DNA from 4 places in the Paenibacillus sp. 481 genome. Region 1 is predicted to be linked to each of the others. Evidence: riboswitches for the same ligand, from Rfam matches in the RefSeq annotation. Region 1 holds a riboswitch; each other region holds the start of a gene.
The links. A riboswitch is a leader RNA that binds a small molecule or an ion and turns the genes downstream of it on or off. The one in region 1 is predicted to bind S-adenosylmethionine.
Positions count from the first base shown of each region.

Region 2: another riboswitch for S-adenosylmethionine. It lies ahead of KIK04_RS05830 (methionine ABC transporter ATP-binding protein); the one in region 1 lies ahead of KIK04_RS20760 (methionine ABC transporter ATP-binding protein).
Region 3: another riboswitch for S-adenosylmethionine. It lies ahead of KIK04_RS16145 (methionine ABC transporter ATP-binding protein); the one in region 1 lies ahead of KIK04_RS20760 (methionine ABC transporter ATP-binding protein).
Region 4: another riboswitch for S-adenosylmethionine. It lies ahead of metA (homoserine O-acetyltransferase MetA); the one in region 1 lies ahead of KIK04_RS20760 (methionine ABC transporter ATP-binding protein).

Region 1 covers NZ_CP075175.1:4,708,362-4,711,895, forward strand. The annotation lists gene KIK04_RS20755 (S8 family serine peptidase) at 1-1,004, shown strand, start outside; SAM riboswitch class I at 1,087-1,197, shown strand; gene KIK04_RS20760 (methionine ABC transporter ATP-binding protein) at 1,292-2,299, shown strand; gene KIK04_RS20765 (methionine ABC transporter permease) at 2,296-2,964, shown strand; gene KIK04_RS20770 (MetQ/NlpA family ABC transporter substrate-binding protein) at 2,961-3,534, shown strand, end outside.
Region 2 covers NZ_CP075175.1:1,368,299-1,371,832, reverse strand. The annotation lists gene KIK04_RS05845 (UbiD family decarboxylase) at 1-348, shown strand, start outside; gene KIK04_RS05840 (Cthe_2314 family HEPN domain-containing protein) at 353-1,066, shown strand; SAM riboswitch class I at 1,143-1,296, shown strand; gene KIK04_RS05835 (hypothetical protein) at 1,258-1,506, opposite strand; gene KIK04_RS05830 (methionine ABC transporter ATP-binding protein) at 1,589-2,620, shown strand; gene KIK04_RS05825 (methionine ABC transporter permease) at 2,620-3,291, shown strand; gene KIK04_RS05820 (MetQ/NlpA family ABC transporter substrate-binding protein) at 3,463-3,534, shown strand, end outside.
Region 3 covers NZ_CP075175.1:3,652,430-3,655,963, reverse strand. The annotation lists gene KIK04_RS16150 (macrolide family glycosyltransferase) at 1-1,080, shown strand, start outside; SAM riboswitch class I at 1,149-1,259, shown strand; gene KIK04_RS16145 (methionine ABC transporter ATP-binding protein) at 1,362-2,375, shown strand; gene KIK04_RS16140 (methionine ABC transporter permease) at 2,365-3,030, shown strand; gene KIK04_RS16135 (MetQ/NlpA family ABC transporter substrate-binding protein) at 3,078-3,534, shown strand, end outside.
Region 4 covers NZ_CP075175.1:3,810,858-3,814,391, reverse strand. The annotation lists gene KIK04_RS16800 (aminotransferase class I/II-fold pyridoxal phosphate-dependent enzyme) at 1-495, opposite strand, end outside; gene metA (homoserine O-acetyltransferase MetA) at 492-1,436, opposite strand; SAM riboswitch class I at 1,563-1,712, opposite strand; gene KIK04_RS24225 (hypothetical protein) at 1,922-2,056, shown strand; gene corA (magnesium/cobalt transporter CorA) at 2,172-3,107, shown strand; gene KIK04_RS16785 (HRDC domain-containing protein) at 3,263-3,534, opposite strand, start outside.

The DNA.
Region 1 (3,534 bases):
CAACCGCAATCGTTCGTGAATATTTCAATTCCGTTAAACGCATCGAACCATCCGCTGCATTAGTAAAAGCGACATTAATCAATGGCGCTAAAGATATCGGCTACGGTTGGGGCAGCCGTGAAACAGGTTGGGGACGTGTAAATCTTCAATCGTCGCTGTATCCTGAAAACGGACTTCAAGCTCAACACGTTGATCAGACTGCGGGTCTCCGTACAGGAGAGGTAAAAACGTACAAAGTTACGGTTGGAAGCGGTCAACCACTCAAAATTTCCACAGTATGGACCGATTATCAAGCTGCTGTGTCAACTTCTAAAGCGTTAGTCAATGACTTGGACTTGGAAGTAACGTCCCCAACTGGTCAAGTGTTCAAAGGCAACTGCTTTGCCAGCAACACAGCAGCCACAACGTGTGCTTCATTTGACAGAGCAAACAATGTTGAGAACGTGTATTTCAACACTGCTGGTGCAGGTACGTACACAATCAAAGTGAAAGCGTACAACGTACCACGCTTGACACAGCCATTTGCACTCGTTGTAACGGGCAGTAATGCTGCATTAACAGCAAGTGCAAACGAAGAGCCGGTAGCTGCGTTGTTGGCACCGACTAACTTATCGGTAACAGAGCAAACATACGGTTCGGTTACGTTGACTTGGAATGATCCTAATACGAATAAAGTTGTAACTTCGTATGACATTTACAACGGCAACGTATTAGCTGGAACATCAACAACCAAAACGTTCAAAGTGAATGGCTTACAAGCTGAGCAATCGTACAATTTTACGGTCAAAGTGAAAGACGCCACGCAGAATGTTTCCCCAGGAAGCACTGCTTTGACGGTGAAAGTCACTGCACAGCCAGCTGTTCCGGCATGGCAAGCGGATAAAGCTTATAACGTGAATGATATCGTTTCATTTGAGAATAAGACCTATCAAGCTCTGCAAGCACACACGTCTGCAAACGGTGGGAACCCAGTAGCAGTGCCTGCTCTCTGGACGCAAAAATAATGTTCAAAAAACGTGTCTGAAAAAAAAGATTGACATCAAAGCATACAATTCCTATTATAATACTATAATTTAATATCAATGTTTCTTATCTAGAGAGGTGGAGGGACTGGCCCTACGATACCTCGGCAGCGGTTCTATATGTTTTTTATAGAACTGTGCCAATTCCAGCAGGTGAATGCCTGACAGATAAGTGCTGAACTGATGTTATGGATGTTATGCAACATGATGTCAAGGAGCTCTTTTCGTCTAGGCGAAAAGAGCTCTATTTTTTTTCGGAGGGATGCCCGTTGATTGAGATTAAGCAAGTTTCAAAAGTGTTTACCGGAGCAACAGTTACACATGCACTGAAAGATATTCAGTTGCACATCGAGAGAGGAGACATTTTTGGTATTATTGGCTTCTCAGGAGCGGGTAAAAGTACGTTGCTGCGTTGTATTAACAAGCTAGAAGTGCCGACAGAAGGCGCTGTACTCATTAACAAAGTGGATATTGCTACTTTAAATGAGAAGGAGTTGAGGCAATGTCGTAAAAAGATTGGTATGATTTTTCAGCACTTTAATCTACTATCGGCCAAAACCGTATATGACAATGTCGCAATGCCACTTTATTTGGATGGACAGTCTAAGCAACAAGTCCAAGCGAAAGTGAAAGAGATTCTTGATTTTGTTGGTTTGACCGGTAAAGAGGATGTATATCCAGGGCAATTGTCCGGTGGGCAAAAACAGCGGGTAGGGATTGCGCGAGCGCTTGTTACCGATCCTGACATTCTGTTGTGTGACGAAGCAACATCGTCACTTGATCCTGAAACGACAGCGACGATTTTGGAGCTGCTTAAGCGAATTAATCGCAAGTATGGTATTACGATTGTTCTCATTACACACGAGATGAGTGTGATCCGAGATTTGTGTAGCAAGGTTGCCGTAATGGAAGATGGCATGATTGTTGAGCAAGGATCTGTGTATGAAGTATTTACAAATGCGGAGCATGCGGTGACGAAAAATTTCGTTAATACGGTGCTTCAGCACGATTATCCAGCGTCATACAGCAAACATTTGTTGAACCAAAAGTTATACCGCTTTATTTTTAGGGGAGACAAAACAGCCAAGCCATTACTGAGCGAAGTATCTAGACAATTTGATATACGCTTAAACATTTTATACGGCTCGATCATTGAACTACAATCGCAACCGTACGGCAATCTCATTGTTGCTTTAGAGGGTGCGGCGAGTGAGCGCGACAAAACGTTAGCGTTTATTGAGCGTGAAGGCGTAGAGATTAAGGAGGTAGCCGTATGAATTTGAGTTGGGAGCTTATATTGCCGCAATTTTGGCAGGCTTGTGAAGAAACGTTCTATACCGTACTTGGATCGCTTTTGTTTGGCTCGTTAATCGGCTTGCCGCTCGGCATTATTTTAGTCATATCGCGGCCTGGTGGGATTTGGGCGAACTATTTCGTGTTTCATGTGCTCAATATTGTGATCAATATTGCGCGTTCGGTGCCGTTTATTATTTTACTTGTTGCGATCATCCCATTGACTCGGTTGCTTACCGGAACGTCGATCGGCGTAGCGGCAGCAATTGTGCCACTGTCTATATACACGGGTCCCTATTTAGCTCGCTTAATCGAAGCTGCTCTATTGGAAGTGGACAAGGGTGTTATCGAATCTGCCCATGCGATGGGGGCGACAAAAGTGCAAATCGTGTGGCGCTTCATGATTCCTGAAGCGGTCCCGTCATTAATATTAGCGTTTACGACAGCGACGATCGGTCTGATCGGTGCAAGTGCGGCCGCCGGTGCGGTCGGCGCAGGAGGCATCGGTGATTTAGCGATCACGTATGGGTATCAACGGTTTGAAACGGAAGTCATTGTAGTTACGGTTGTCCTGCTCGTTGTGCTTGTCCAGTTGATCCAAAGCGCAGGCAACGCATTATCACGTACAATTAGGAGGAGAAGAGGATGAAGAAACGTACTATTTTTGCGGCAGTATTTGCAGCACTATTTTTGCTAAGTGTGGTAACAGGTTGTGGAAGTAAAGCGAGCAGCGACCAGCGAGTTGTGAAGGTCGGAGTTAACGGGGACGAAATTGATTTGTGGACAATTGTGCAAAAAAAGCTGGATGCTGACAACATTAAAGTAGAGCTTATCAAGTTCAACGATTATGTCCAACCGAACAAAGCGCTGCATGATGGCGAAATTGATTTGAATGTGTTTCAGACGATTACGTATATGAATCAATTTAAGCGTGATCATCAGCTTGATATTGTCGCTATCGGATCGACCGCGATTGCCCCGATGGGTGTATATTCGAAAAAACATAAGCAGCTCAGCGAAATTCCAGATGGTGCAACGATTACGATTCCGAACGACGTTACGAATTCGATTCGTGCCTTAAAGCTGCTTCAATCCGCTAACTTAATTAAGTTGAAGCCTAATTATGATCCGCGGGGCGGCATTGAGCAAATTGCTGAAAATCCGAAAAATCTCATTATTGAGCCTGTGACGGCTGGTCATACTGCACGTACGTTAGACG
Region 2 (3,534 bases), 2.4 Mb from region 1:
ATGGCGGGCGCCTCTTATGAGGCGGAGCCGCAGTTGGCGGAGCGCCTTATGCAACGACTGGCGAATAAAGGTACGGACTGGCCGCTTATTTTTTTAGTAGACGATGCACAAGTGGCCAATTCCCAGCTACCGTTTCTATGGTCGGTGTTCACGCGCTTTAACCCAGCATCGGATATGTATGCTGCGGCGGAAGTTCGCCAGCATCACTTGGCTTATAAGCTTCCGATCGTCATTGACGCCCGAATGAAGCCTGGCTATCCCGACGAATTGACCCCACGTGAAGATATCGTGCAACTTGTAGACCAACGTTGGAAACAATACTTTCCGAATGGTCTAAGACGGGGGTGAGTCGATGCTACGTGTTTTATTCGGAGAAATTCCCCGTCAAGATGAGGGTGAGCTGAAGCAGGCAATGTCAGCGATGAATGGTTACTTGGACGAACTTCGTTCACGTATCGCTCAAGATGGCGACCCGAAGCATATCCGGCGTAAAGCCGAGATTATGACAGTCGGCCTCAAGACATCGTTAGATGAACTGGAGCAAAGTGTGTACGCATCCGGCAAGTATGCGGATGGGGTACACAAGCAATATGAAGTGGAAATGAATGAGGCAGAGTCGGACGATTATTATCGTCATGTTTACTATTACAAGAACGGTTTTATTCGTGTCTTCGCGGTGCTGGATAAGCTGGGCACATTATTGAATGATATATTGATGCTTGAAACGGAAAAGGTGAAGCACCATTTCTCTTATTTCACCGTGCTGCGGCAAATGCGCACGTTAGGTCAACAAGAGGCCTTGTACCAACAACTATCGGTCTTAAAAGAGCAGTATAGTACGCAATTGCAGCATTTGCGCAAGCGGCGCAACACCGAAGTGCACCACTTAAATGCGGAGATGCAGGATGATCTGTGGCAGCGTCATCGCAGCTTAACGGACAAAATTAAGCTGGAGGACATCCGAGCCAACGTACAAGATTTACGGGATGCGCTTACGATGGTATGCGCATCCATCGTTCTTGTGTTTGAACATTTGTTGCACGTGTCGCGGCCGTTTCATAAATAATCCAAATTTTGTTTTTTGAAAAATGATTGATTATTTCAGAAATAACGTTTATAATCACCTTAATTTCATATCGATTTTCTTATCGAGAGTGGCGGAGGGACAGGCCCTGTGAAGCCCGGCAACCGATTTTGCAAGTCCGGTAGTACAACGAATGCTGTTGTATACTTGCAAAATGTCAGGTGCTAAATCCTTCAGAACAGCAACGGTGTTGGTGTTCTGGCAGATAAGAAAGGGATAGTAACGAGCAACTGGTCATTCATAAACGAAACCGTGAAGTCGTCGCCCCCTTTTGGCATCTGCCATAAGGGGGCTTTTTGTATATTCGTTTTGTATATTCGTTTTCCATCATAACCGAAACTAATAACGTACACCGTGTACTCTAGATCACGCACAACAAGCAATATAAGCGTCACATGCGTGACAAGCAACAGAAGCAACACAACAGAAGAAACACAACAGAAGTAAAACACCATCAACATGAATCGCAACGAGATTAGAAGAGCAAGGAAGGTGACGAATCAATTGATTCGATTAGAGCATATTAGCAAATCCTATCAGGGTAAAGGCAAGGGAAAAGATGGCGGCTTGCTTGCCCTAAATGAAGTCAGCTTGCACGTAGAGCAGGGTGAAATTTACGGCATTATTGGACATTCGGGAGCAGGTAAAAGTACACTGCTACGCAGCATTAACTTATTGGAGACACCCACATCAGGCACGGTCCATGTAGATGGAGTTGAGTTAACGAAGCTAGGCAAGAATGAGCTTCAGCAGCAGCGTCGCAAGATCGGGATGATCTTTCAGCACTTTAATTTGTTGTCATCGGCAACGGTGTTTGACAATATTGCATTCCCGCTGCGTCTACAGCAGAACTCGTCCGAGCAAGTTAAGGCCAAGGTGGAGGACTTATTACGCCTCGTTGGTTTAGAGGATCACCGTGATAAATATCCGTCGCAACTGTCCGGCGGTCAAAAACAGCGCGTCGGCATCGCACGTGCATTGGCGAACGACCCGAAGGTGCTGCTCTGCGACGAAGCGACGTCAGCGCTTGATCCGCAGACGACGAATTCGATTTTGGAGCTGCTGCTCGACATTAATCGCAAATTTGGCATTACGATCGTGCTTATCACGCACGAAATGCACGTAATTCAAGCAATTTGCGACCGTGTCGGCGTTATCCACGGAGGTAAGATTGTGGAGCAAGGCAAAGTGGTGGATGTGTTCTTGAAACCACAGCATCCTGTAACGCGTGAGTTCATTATGGAGGAGCGTCATGATGCAGAATTGCAGCCATGGGCATCCTTTAAAGCTCAAGCTTCTGCGCATGCACGTGTCGTCAAAATCGACTATTTGGGTGATGTGACATACGAACCTGTGCTGCACCAAGTGCTAACCGCAGCGGGTATCACCTTTACCATTTTGCAAGGTACGATTTCACGAATGAAGGAAGTACCGTATGGCCAGCTCGTCGTGCGACTTGACGGCGAAGAAGCTTCGATGGTTGCGGCAATGAAGTCGCTCCAAGCGAAAGGCCTTGAAGTGGAGGTGCTGGCATAATGTTTTTCGGACTCGATTTTAGTTTAGTTCATTGGGATGAAGTGTTTGAGGCAACAGTAGATACGATGTCTATGCTCGGATTTTCAATGTTGTTCACAGTCATTATTGGTTTGCCACTCGGTGTTATTTTGTTTTTGGCGAGCAAGGGAAATGGAGCGACTTCCACAATTGGATACAGCATGTTATCGCTGATTGTCAATGTGCTGCGCTCTGTCCCGTTTGTCATTTTGATGATTGCAATTATTCCACTCACACGGATGCTCGTTGGTACTTCTGTCGGGGTTGAAGGAACGATTCCGCCGCTCGTGTTAGCGGCAGCGCCATTTTTTGCGCGACTTGTGGAAACGTCCTTGCGTGAAGTTGATCGTGGTGTCATCGAAGCGGCCCAAGCGATGGGTGCGACAACGTGGCAAATTGTACGTAAGGTGCTACTCCCAGAAGCGATGCCAGGTCTCATTGCAGGTACGACGATTACAGCTGTTACACTAGTGTCGTATACGGCAATGTCCGGCCTTATTGGTGGCGGTGGCCTAGGTGACTTAGCTATTCGTTACGGTTATCACCGCTATGAGTTCGAAGTTATGGTCGTGTCCATTATCGTACTTGTGCTGATGGTTCAAGTGCTGCAATGGATCGGGGACGCATTTGTACGTAAGTATACGCGTAAGTAAGCGTCGTTTAATACGGAAGCTAGCTCTTAGGAGCTTCAAATAGCACAAAAGGCACAAATAGTTCAAATAGCTCAATTACTTCATTACTTCATTTAGTTCGTGTCATACGAAATTGCAGGTACCATATGCACAAATCATGATTCGCTATATTCGAAAGGGGTAGGAATTAACATGAAAAAATGGACTTTTGTATTGACGCTCGTCACTTTGATCGGACTGCTTGCAGCTTGTGGCAGTAAACCT
Region 3 (3,534 bases), 1.1 Mb from region 1:
GATATCCATTCTTTCACTGACGACCCATCCATAAAGCCCACAGAGTATCAGCACCCGTATCAATTTGCTAATTTTATGGTTCGCGGCATTATTGAGCCGATCATTCCCGAAGTGCTGAAAGTGACGCAGGACGGCTCCTATGATTATTTAATTTTTGACTCCTTAATGGGTTGGGGTGGCACTATATTAGCAGAAAAGCTTCAACTTCCAGCCGTATGCTCCATCGCTTCGTTCGCTTTTGTTGAACCTCTAGGATCAGGGGAAGAGACGCAGGAGGAAGTTGCCACAGATGACAAATATGCTGCTACAGCTACTCCTATTGATGTTGAACAACTATACGCGAGTACGATGGAAGTGGCTCAAAAATTAGCCAATCAGTTTAATCTGCCTGTTCCTACTATTGAGGAAATTACACGCCATGTTGGGCGACTGAAAATGGTTTATACAAGCCGTTATTTTCAACCACAGGTCGAACAGTTGGATGATAGCTTTAATTTTGTCGGCCCATCTGTTGTACCACGCCATGATGCACCTTCTTTCCCAATCCATCAACTTCAAGACCTACATAAACCGATCGTGTTCATTTCACTAGGGTCCATCCTGAGCCAAAATATAGATTTCTATAAACTTTGCTTTACAACATTTCGAGATATGCCGATTCAATTCGTGCTGTCATCAGGCAAATATACGGATATGGCGCCTATTGCCGATTTGATTCCTGACAACTTTATCGTGGAACCTTTTGTTCCTCAATTGGAAGTGCTACAGCGTGCAGATGTGTTTATTACACACGCCGGCATGAACAGTACGAGCGAGGCTTTGTATTATAATGTGCCCCTCGTTACAATCCCGTTAACATCCGATCAACCGCTTGTAGCAAACCGAGTTCAGGAGCTTGGAGCAGGCGTTGTCGTTGATAAAAACAAGCTCTCTCCTGAAACACTTAGAGCCGCCTTACTAGAAGTGTTGAACAACCCTTCCTATAAGCAGCAGGCCCATGTTATTGGCGAATCATTGCGCCAAGCTGGCGGCTACAAGCAAGCGGCGCATACGATTATGAGCTATTTTGCCAAAGTATAAATAAAAAATATAATTGACAAAAATATCTTTCGTGTATATGATTGGTCACAACAAAAAAATTGAATCATTTCTTATCAAGAGTGACTGAGGGAATAGGCCCGTTGACGTCCGGCAACCTTACCATAGAGTAAACGGTGCTAAATCCTACAGAATGTGTTCCACGTTCTGAAAGATAAGTCGTTCGATTACGATACGAATGAAGCCTCTTTCGGAATGTGAAAGAGGCTTTTTTATGTTTAATAGTCTTTTTACCAGACTAACAACTAGGGGGAGTGAGCGAGATGATCGAGATTCAACATCTGGTAAAGGAATACAAGACCGCAACGTCTACCGTTATTGGCGTCAATAACGTGTCGCTAACGATAAACAAAGGCGAAATCTTCGGCATTATCGGACGCAGTGGTGCAGGAAAAAGCTCTCTGCTACGCTGCATCAACTTGTTGGAAGAGCCTACGTCAGGAAAAATCATTGTCGATGGCATTGATCTAACCCGCTTAAACGGTGAAGGGCTTCGCCAAGCCCGCCTCAAAATCGGGATGATTTTTCAACATTTTCATCTGATCCGTTCCAAGACGGTCTATGAAAATATTGCGTTCGCGCTGAAAGCAAACGGAAAGTCGACTGCCGAAATTCAAGCCCGTGTGCCAGAACTGCTCAAAATGGTTGGCTTGTCTGACAAAAGTGACGTGTACCCTTCACAATTGAGTGGCGGGCAAAAACAACGCGTAGGTATCGCCCGCGCCCTAGCCAATGAACCACATGTCTTGCTGTGCGATGAAGCGACGTCGGCCCTTGATCCCGAGACGACCCAGTCCATTTTGCAGCTCTTAAAAAAAATTAATCGCGAGCTCCAGCTCACGATCGTCCTGATTACGCACGAAATGGAAGTCGTGAAAGACATTTGTGATCGGATGGCTGTGATGCAAAACGGCGATGTCATCGAAGAAGGAAATGTGTACGAGGTGTTCGCCGATCCGAAGCATCCGACGACGAAAACGTTTTTGAGCACGCTATTTCAATTCGAGCTGCCAGAGCGACTACTACAGCAGCGCAAAGGGGCCATCGTCAAAATTCATTTCGTTGCCCCGCAGGCGGAGGAAGCAGTCATTACCGATATGCTGCAATCGTTTCAAGTAAAAGGCAACATTTTGCACGGCAAGATCGATTACATACAAGACAATCCGCTTGGCATTCTTATTTTAGAGCTAATCGGAGACGACGCAGAAGTTAAGCGGGCTATCGCTTATATTGCAGAGAGAACCCACCGACTGGAGTTGATACATCATGCTCATTGATTCTCTAATTCAGCTACTGCCTGACCTGAACAAAGCTTTTTTACAGACGATTTATATGGTTGGTATTTCGCTGGCCGCCTCCTTAATCGTCGGACTTCCAATTGGTATTCTATTGTTTATTACAGATAAAGGCCTTTTCCTTGAGCATACGCCTACCAAAAATGTGCTCGGCTTTATCGTCAATCTTGTACGTTCGATTCCATTTATTATTTTGCTCGTTACGCTGTTACCTTTAACAAAGCTGATTACAGGCACTACGATTGGCCCAACAGCAGCTTCTGTGTCCTTATCCATTGCGGCAATACCCTTTTTCGCCCGCTTAGTTGAAACGGCATTGCGCGAAATCGACAAAGGCGTCATTGAAGCCGCAGTCGCAGTTGGCGCGAAGCCATGGATGATCATTAAAGACGTGCTACTCCCTGAAGCAAAGCCTGGCATTATCCAGGGCATTACGATTACGGCCATTAGCTTAGTTGCGTATTCCGCAATGGCAGGTACAGTCGGCGGCGGCGGAATTGGAGATTTAGCCATTCGCTTCGGTTATTATCGCTATGATAACACGGTGATGTTAACGACTGTCGTTGTTCTTGTCTGCTTAGTTCAATTGATTCAGTACGGCGGGGATTTCATCGCTAAGAAAGTAGATAAACGCTAAGGAAATCGGTTCCATTCACCATCACAACTAGACGGAGGTATATTCATATGAAAAAATTCGCAACGATCCTTTCCATCATTTTATCCATTGGTCTGCTCGCAGGCTGCGGCAGCAATTCGTCCCCTGCAAGCGGAACAGGCGCGGCAACCGAAGAAATCAAAGCGCTTAAAATCGGTGCCACTGCCGGACCTTACAGCGATATGGTCACAAAAGTAATTAAACCGATTATGGAGAAAAAAGGGTACACCATCGAAGTCGTTGAGTTCAGTGATTATGTACAGCCCAATAATGCGCTCTCCAACGGAGATATACACGCAAACTTGTTCCAGCACAAAATTTACATGGAAAATTTCGCGAAAGAGAACGGCATCCAATTGTCTGAACTCATTCCTGTACCAACAGCACCAATGGGCATCTATTCTAATAAATATAAAAATCTTGATGAAATCGCAGCTGGTAGCACGGTAGCAGTCGCAAGCGACCCGACGAATCTTGCACGTACGT
Region 4 (3,534 bases), 900 kb from region 1:
GGATACTTTCTCGATGTCCGTAATCATCATGAGCGGATTCGTAGGTGTTTCAATAATGACCGCCTTCGTTGACGGTGTTCGCACCGACTCCAACGCATCCATATCATTTGTATCTACATAAGAAGCAGTTATACCAAAACGGGATAAGATGCGCTCAAGCAGACGGTAAGTGCCACCGTATAAATCTAGCGACACAATCAGATGATCACCTTGACTGAACAAGGTGAATATAGTCTGCAACGCAGCCATCCCGCTGCTACACGCAAAGCCGGCATCACCGCTCTCCAAAGCAGCAGCCGCGTCTTCTAGCACCTGCCGCGTCGGGTTTTTCGTACGGATGTAATCAAATCCTGTACTTTGCCCAAGCCGTGGATGACGAAAAGCTGTTGACTGGTAGATCGGAAAATTGACTGCACCTGTGTTCGGCTCTTGAATAGAACCGATTTGAGCCAAGCGGCTCTCCAACCGATATTTTGTCTCGTCGCGCTCGATCATTGTGTGATAACCCCTTCCTTGTTAGCAGCAGCATAGTCTAATTCAAATGGCGTTTCTTGATATACGTAGTAGTTCAGCCAGTTGGAGAACAACAAATTCGCATGCGCACGCCATGTCGAAAACGGTCTTTTTGTCGGATCATTTCCCGGAAAATAATTTTTCGGCAGATCCATGGCCATTCCTTTTTCAACATCGCGGTCGTATTCCCATTGCAACGTACAGGCATCGTATTCGGAATGTCCCGTTACGAATATTTGCTTGCCATCTCTTGAAGCAACTAAATATACGCCCGATTCTTCCGATGCAGAGAGCACTTCTAACTCCGCTACCTTATCAATATCTTCTTGTCGGAATTCAGTGTGACGGGACTGTGGGACAAGAAACATTTCATCGAATCCGCGAGTTAACTGTACATTTTCTTTTTTCAGCTCGTGTGGAAACACACCGAATATTTTGTGATCCAACGAATATTTAGGCACACCGAAGTGATAATACAATCCTGCTTGAGCAGCCCAACAAATATGGAACGTGGACGTGACTTTCTTTTTCGACCATTCCATAATATGGCATAACTCACTCCAGTAGTTCACTTCTTCAAATTCCATTTGCTCTACCGGCGCTCCTGTAATAATAAGACCATCGAACCTTTGATCCTGTATATCTTCAAACGTTTTATAGAAACTGGATAAATGCTCAGCTGACGTATTTTTAGAAGTATGTGTAGCTGGATGAAGCAGCGTCACATCTACTTGCAGCGGCGTATTTCCGATTAAGCGCAACAATTGAGTCTCCGTAGTCTCTTTCGCTGGCATCAAATTCAGAATAATAATTTTTAACGGACGAATGTCTTGCTGGTAAGCACGCGTTTCATCCATCACAAATATGTTCTCCTGTGTTAAAACTTCTTTCGCCGGCAAATGATCGGGTATTTTAATCGGCATGTGACGCTCCTCCTTCGTAGGGTTCGAGTTTATTGTTAAATGATGACATTCAGGTAGGAGGTTACAAAAAAAACCTTCCCCGGCATTCGAGAAAGGTTTCGCGTTAAAAAATAAACATATGCGCCTCTCTCATCTCTCAGCAACGGGCATACCGTTCCTGCAAGAATTAGCACCGTGCGTTATGAAAATGGCTGCTTGCGCTCTATGAGCGCCGCGTCATTAACGCCGGTTGCCGGGTGTCATCGGGCTTGTCCCTCCACCTACTCTTGATAAGATTGCAACTCATATTCAATTGTAACTGCCGTGCATATGTTGCACTTGGTAATAATTTAATGCAAGTCGAGTCGCTCGTCAAGAGGAAATTCACCATCTTTTACCGTTGGCATACGTTGTAGGGAAAACCTTGAAAGCATGGAAGCGACGGATTATACTAGACAAGTGCTTATTTGCACAACCTTATTTTAATGATATGAGGTGAAGTTCGGATGGATGGCGATCCCAGACCGAGAGACGGCGTTAACGGACAACTGAATAGGATGATTCGATCACTTGCGCGTCTTGGCTGCATGGATTGCTTTATGCTGACCTATTTGCCAACCGAACATTTGGCTATAAGATAAGAGCGGACTGCGCTTAGTGCACCGACGACGTTGCAACCTCGATCGAATCGTCTACTTTGACGATGACGTCTGTTCTCGTGCTGAAACACGAATCAGACCGAAGGAGTGATTTGCAATGAAAATTCGTCTGGTCAATCAAGGCGTATTCACGCCAATTGATGACATCGAAACAACATTGAAGCCGCCAGAAGAAGGCTTTTATTGGATTGATGCAGACATCGAAGACCTTGTTGTTCTACAGCAACTCTTCTCTATTCACGACCTAGCAGTAGAGGATTGCTTGAATGAAGAAGAGCAACGCCCGAAAATTGAAATTTATGAAGGCCACTATTTTATTGTGGTAAACAGCATTCGCTTTGACGATGAAGAAATTTTTCTACGCACGTTGAACACTTTTTTAGGCAAGCATTATTTAATAACGGTAACCCAGCAAAAAATTAACGAACTGCGCACGGTCAAGCCCCTACTGTGGGAGCAAGAGGTATGTACGCCAGACCGGATGCTCTATTTGCTCATTGACTTAGTTGTCGATAACTACTTTACGGTAGCAGACCGCATCGAGGCCAAAATCGACAATCTGGAAGAAGAAATGCTCGTTAATGCTAAGAAATCGCACTTGAACGAAATTATTAGCTTGCGCAGCGAAATTTTATGGTTGAAAAAAGGGCTCGGTCCACAAAAAGAAGTGCTAACTGTGCTATATCGCAAAGATTTGCGCCTTATTGACGACGACCTGCAAAAATATTTTCGCGATATATATGAAAATGCTGTCAAAGTAACTGAAACGTTTGAAACGTTTCGCGATTTGATGGGGAACTTGCGTGAATCGTATCAATTGAGCATTGCAAATCGTGCCAACGAAATTATGCGTGTATTTACAGCGATGACGACTATTTTTATGCCACTTACGTTTATCACAGGTATTTATGGGATGAACTTTGATTATATTCCTTTTATGGATACGAAATACGGATCTGTATTTGCAATCGGCTTTATGTTTCTTCTTGGTGGGTTTATGTTTTATTTGTTCCGCAAAAAAGATTGGCTATAACGTTGTTACAACGGTTCCTATTATGCCCGCTGCTCCCTACTCATACGGGGACAGCGGGCTTTTCATAATCCTAGAAGCCATCGCTCACCTGATTGGCGTTTAACCTACCTGAACGAATCCGTTCTGTATGTATACCATTTGTACGCTATCTTCCCTTATGCAATTTTTCTGGCATCACCGCCCTGCTCGCTCTTCTCGCTTTGCCCATTGTGCTCGCGACGCACTAGCCGCAACAGGCGAATCCGCTCGTATATCGGCTGCAACTCCACCATAGGCTTCTCTAATGCCATCTCTCCATAAGCTCGCACAAGTACAGGCCGCAAATATTTATCACCCAAATCGGACAAAGCATGCTCTATAGCAGAACGCTCATCCTGCGGCAAATCAACGAGCTCCCGCTCAATAAGCTCCTGCATATTGAATCCTT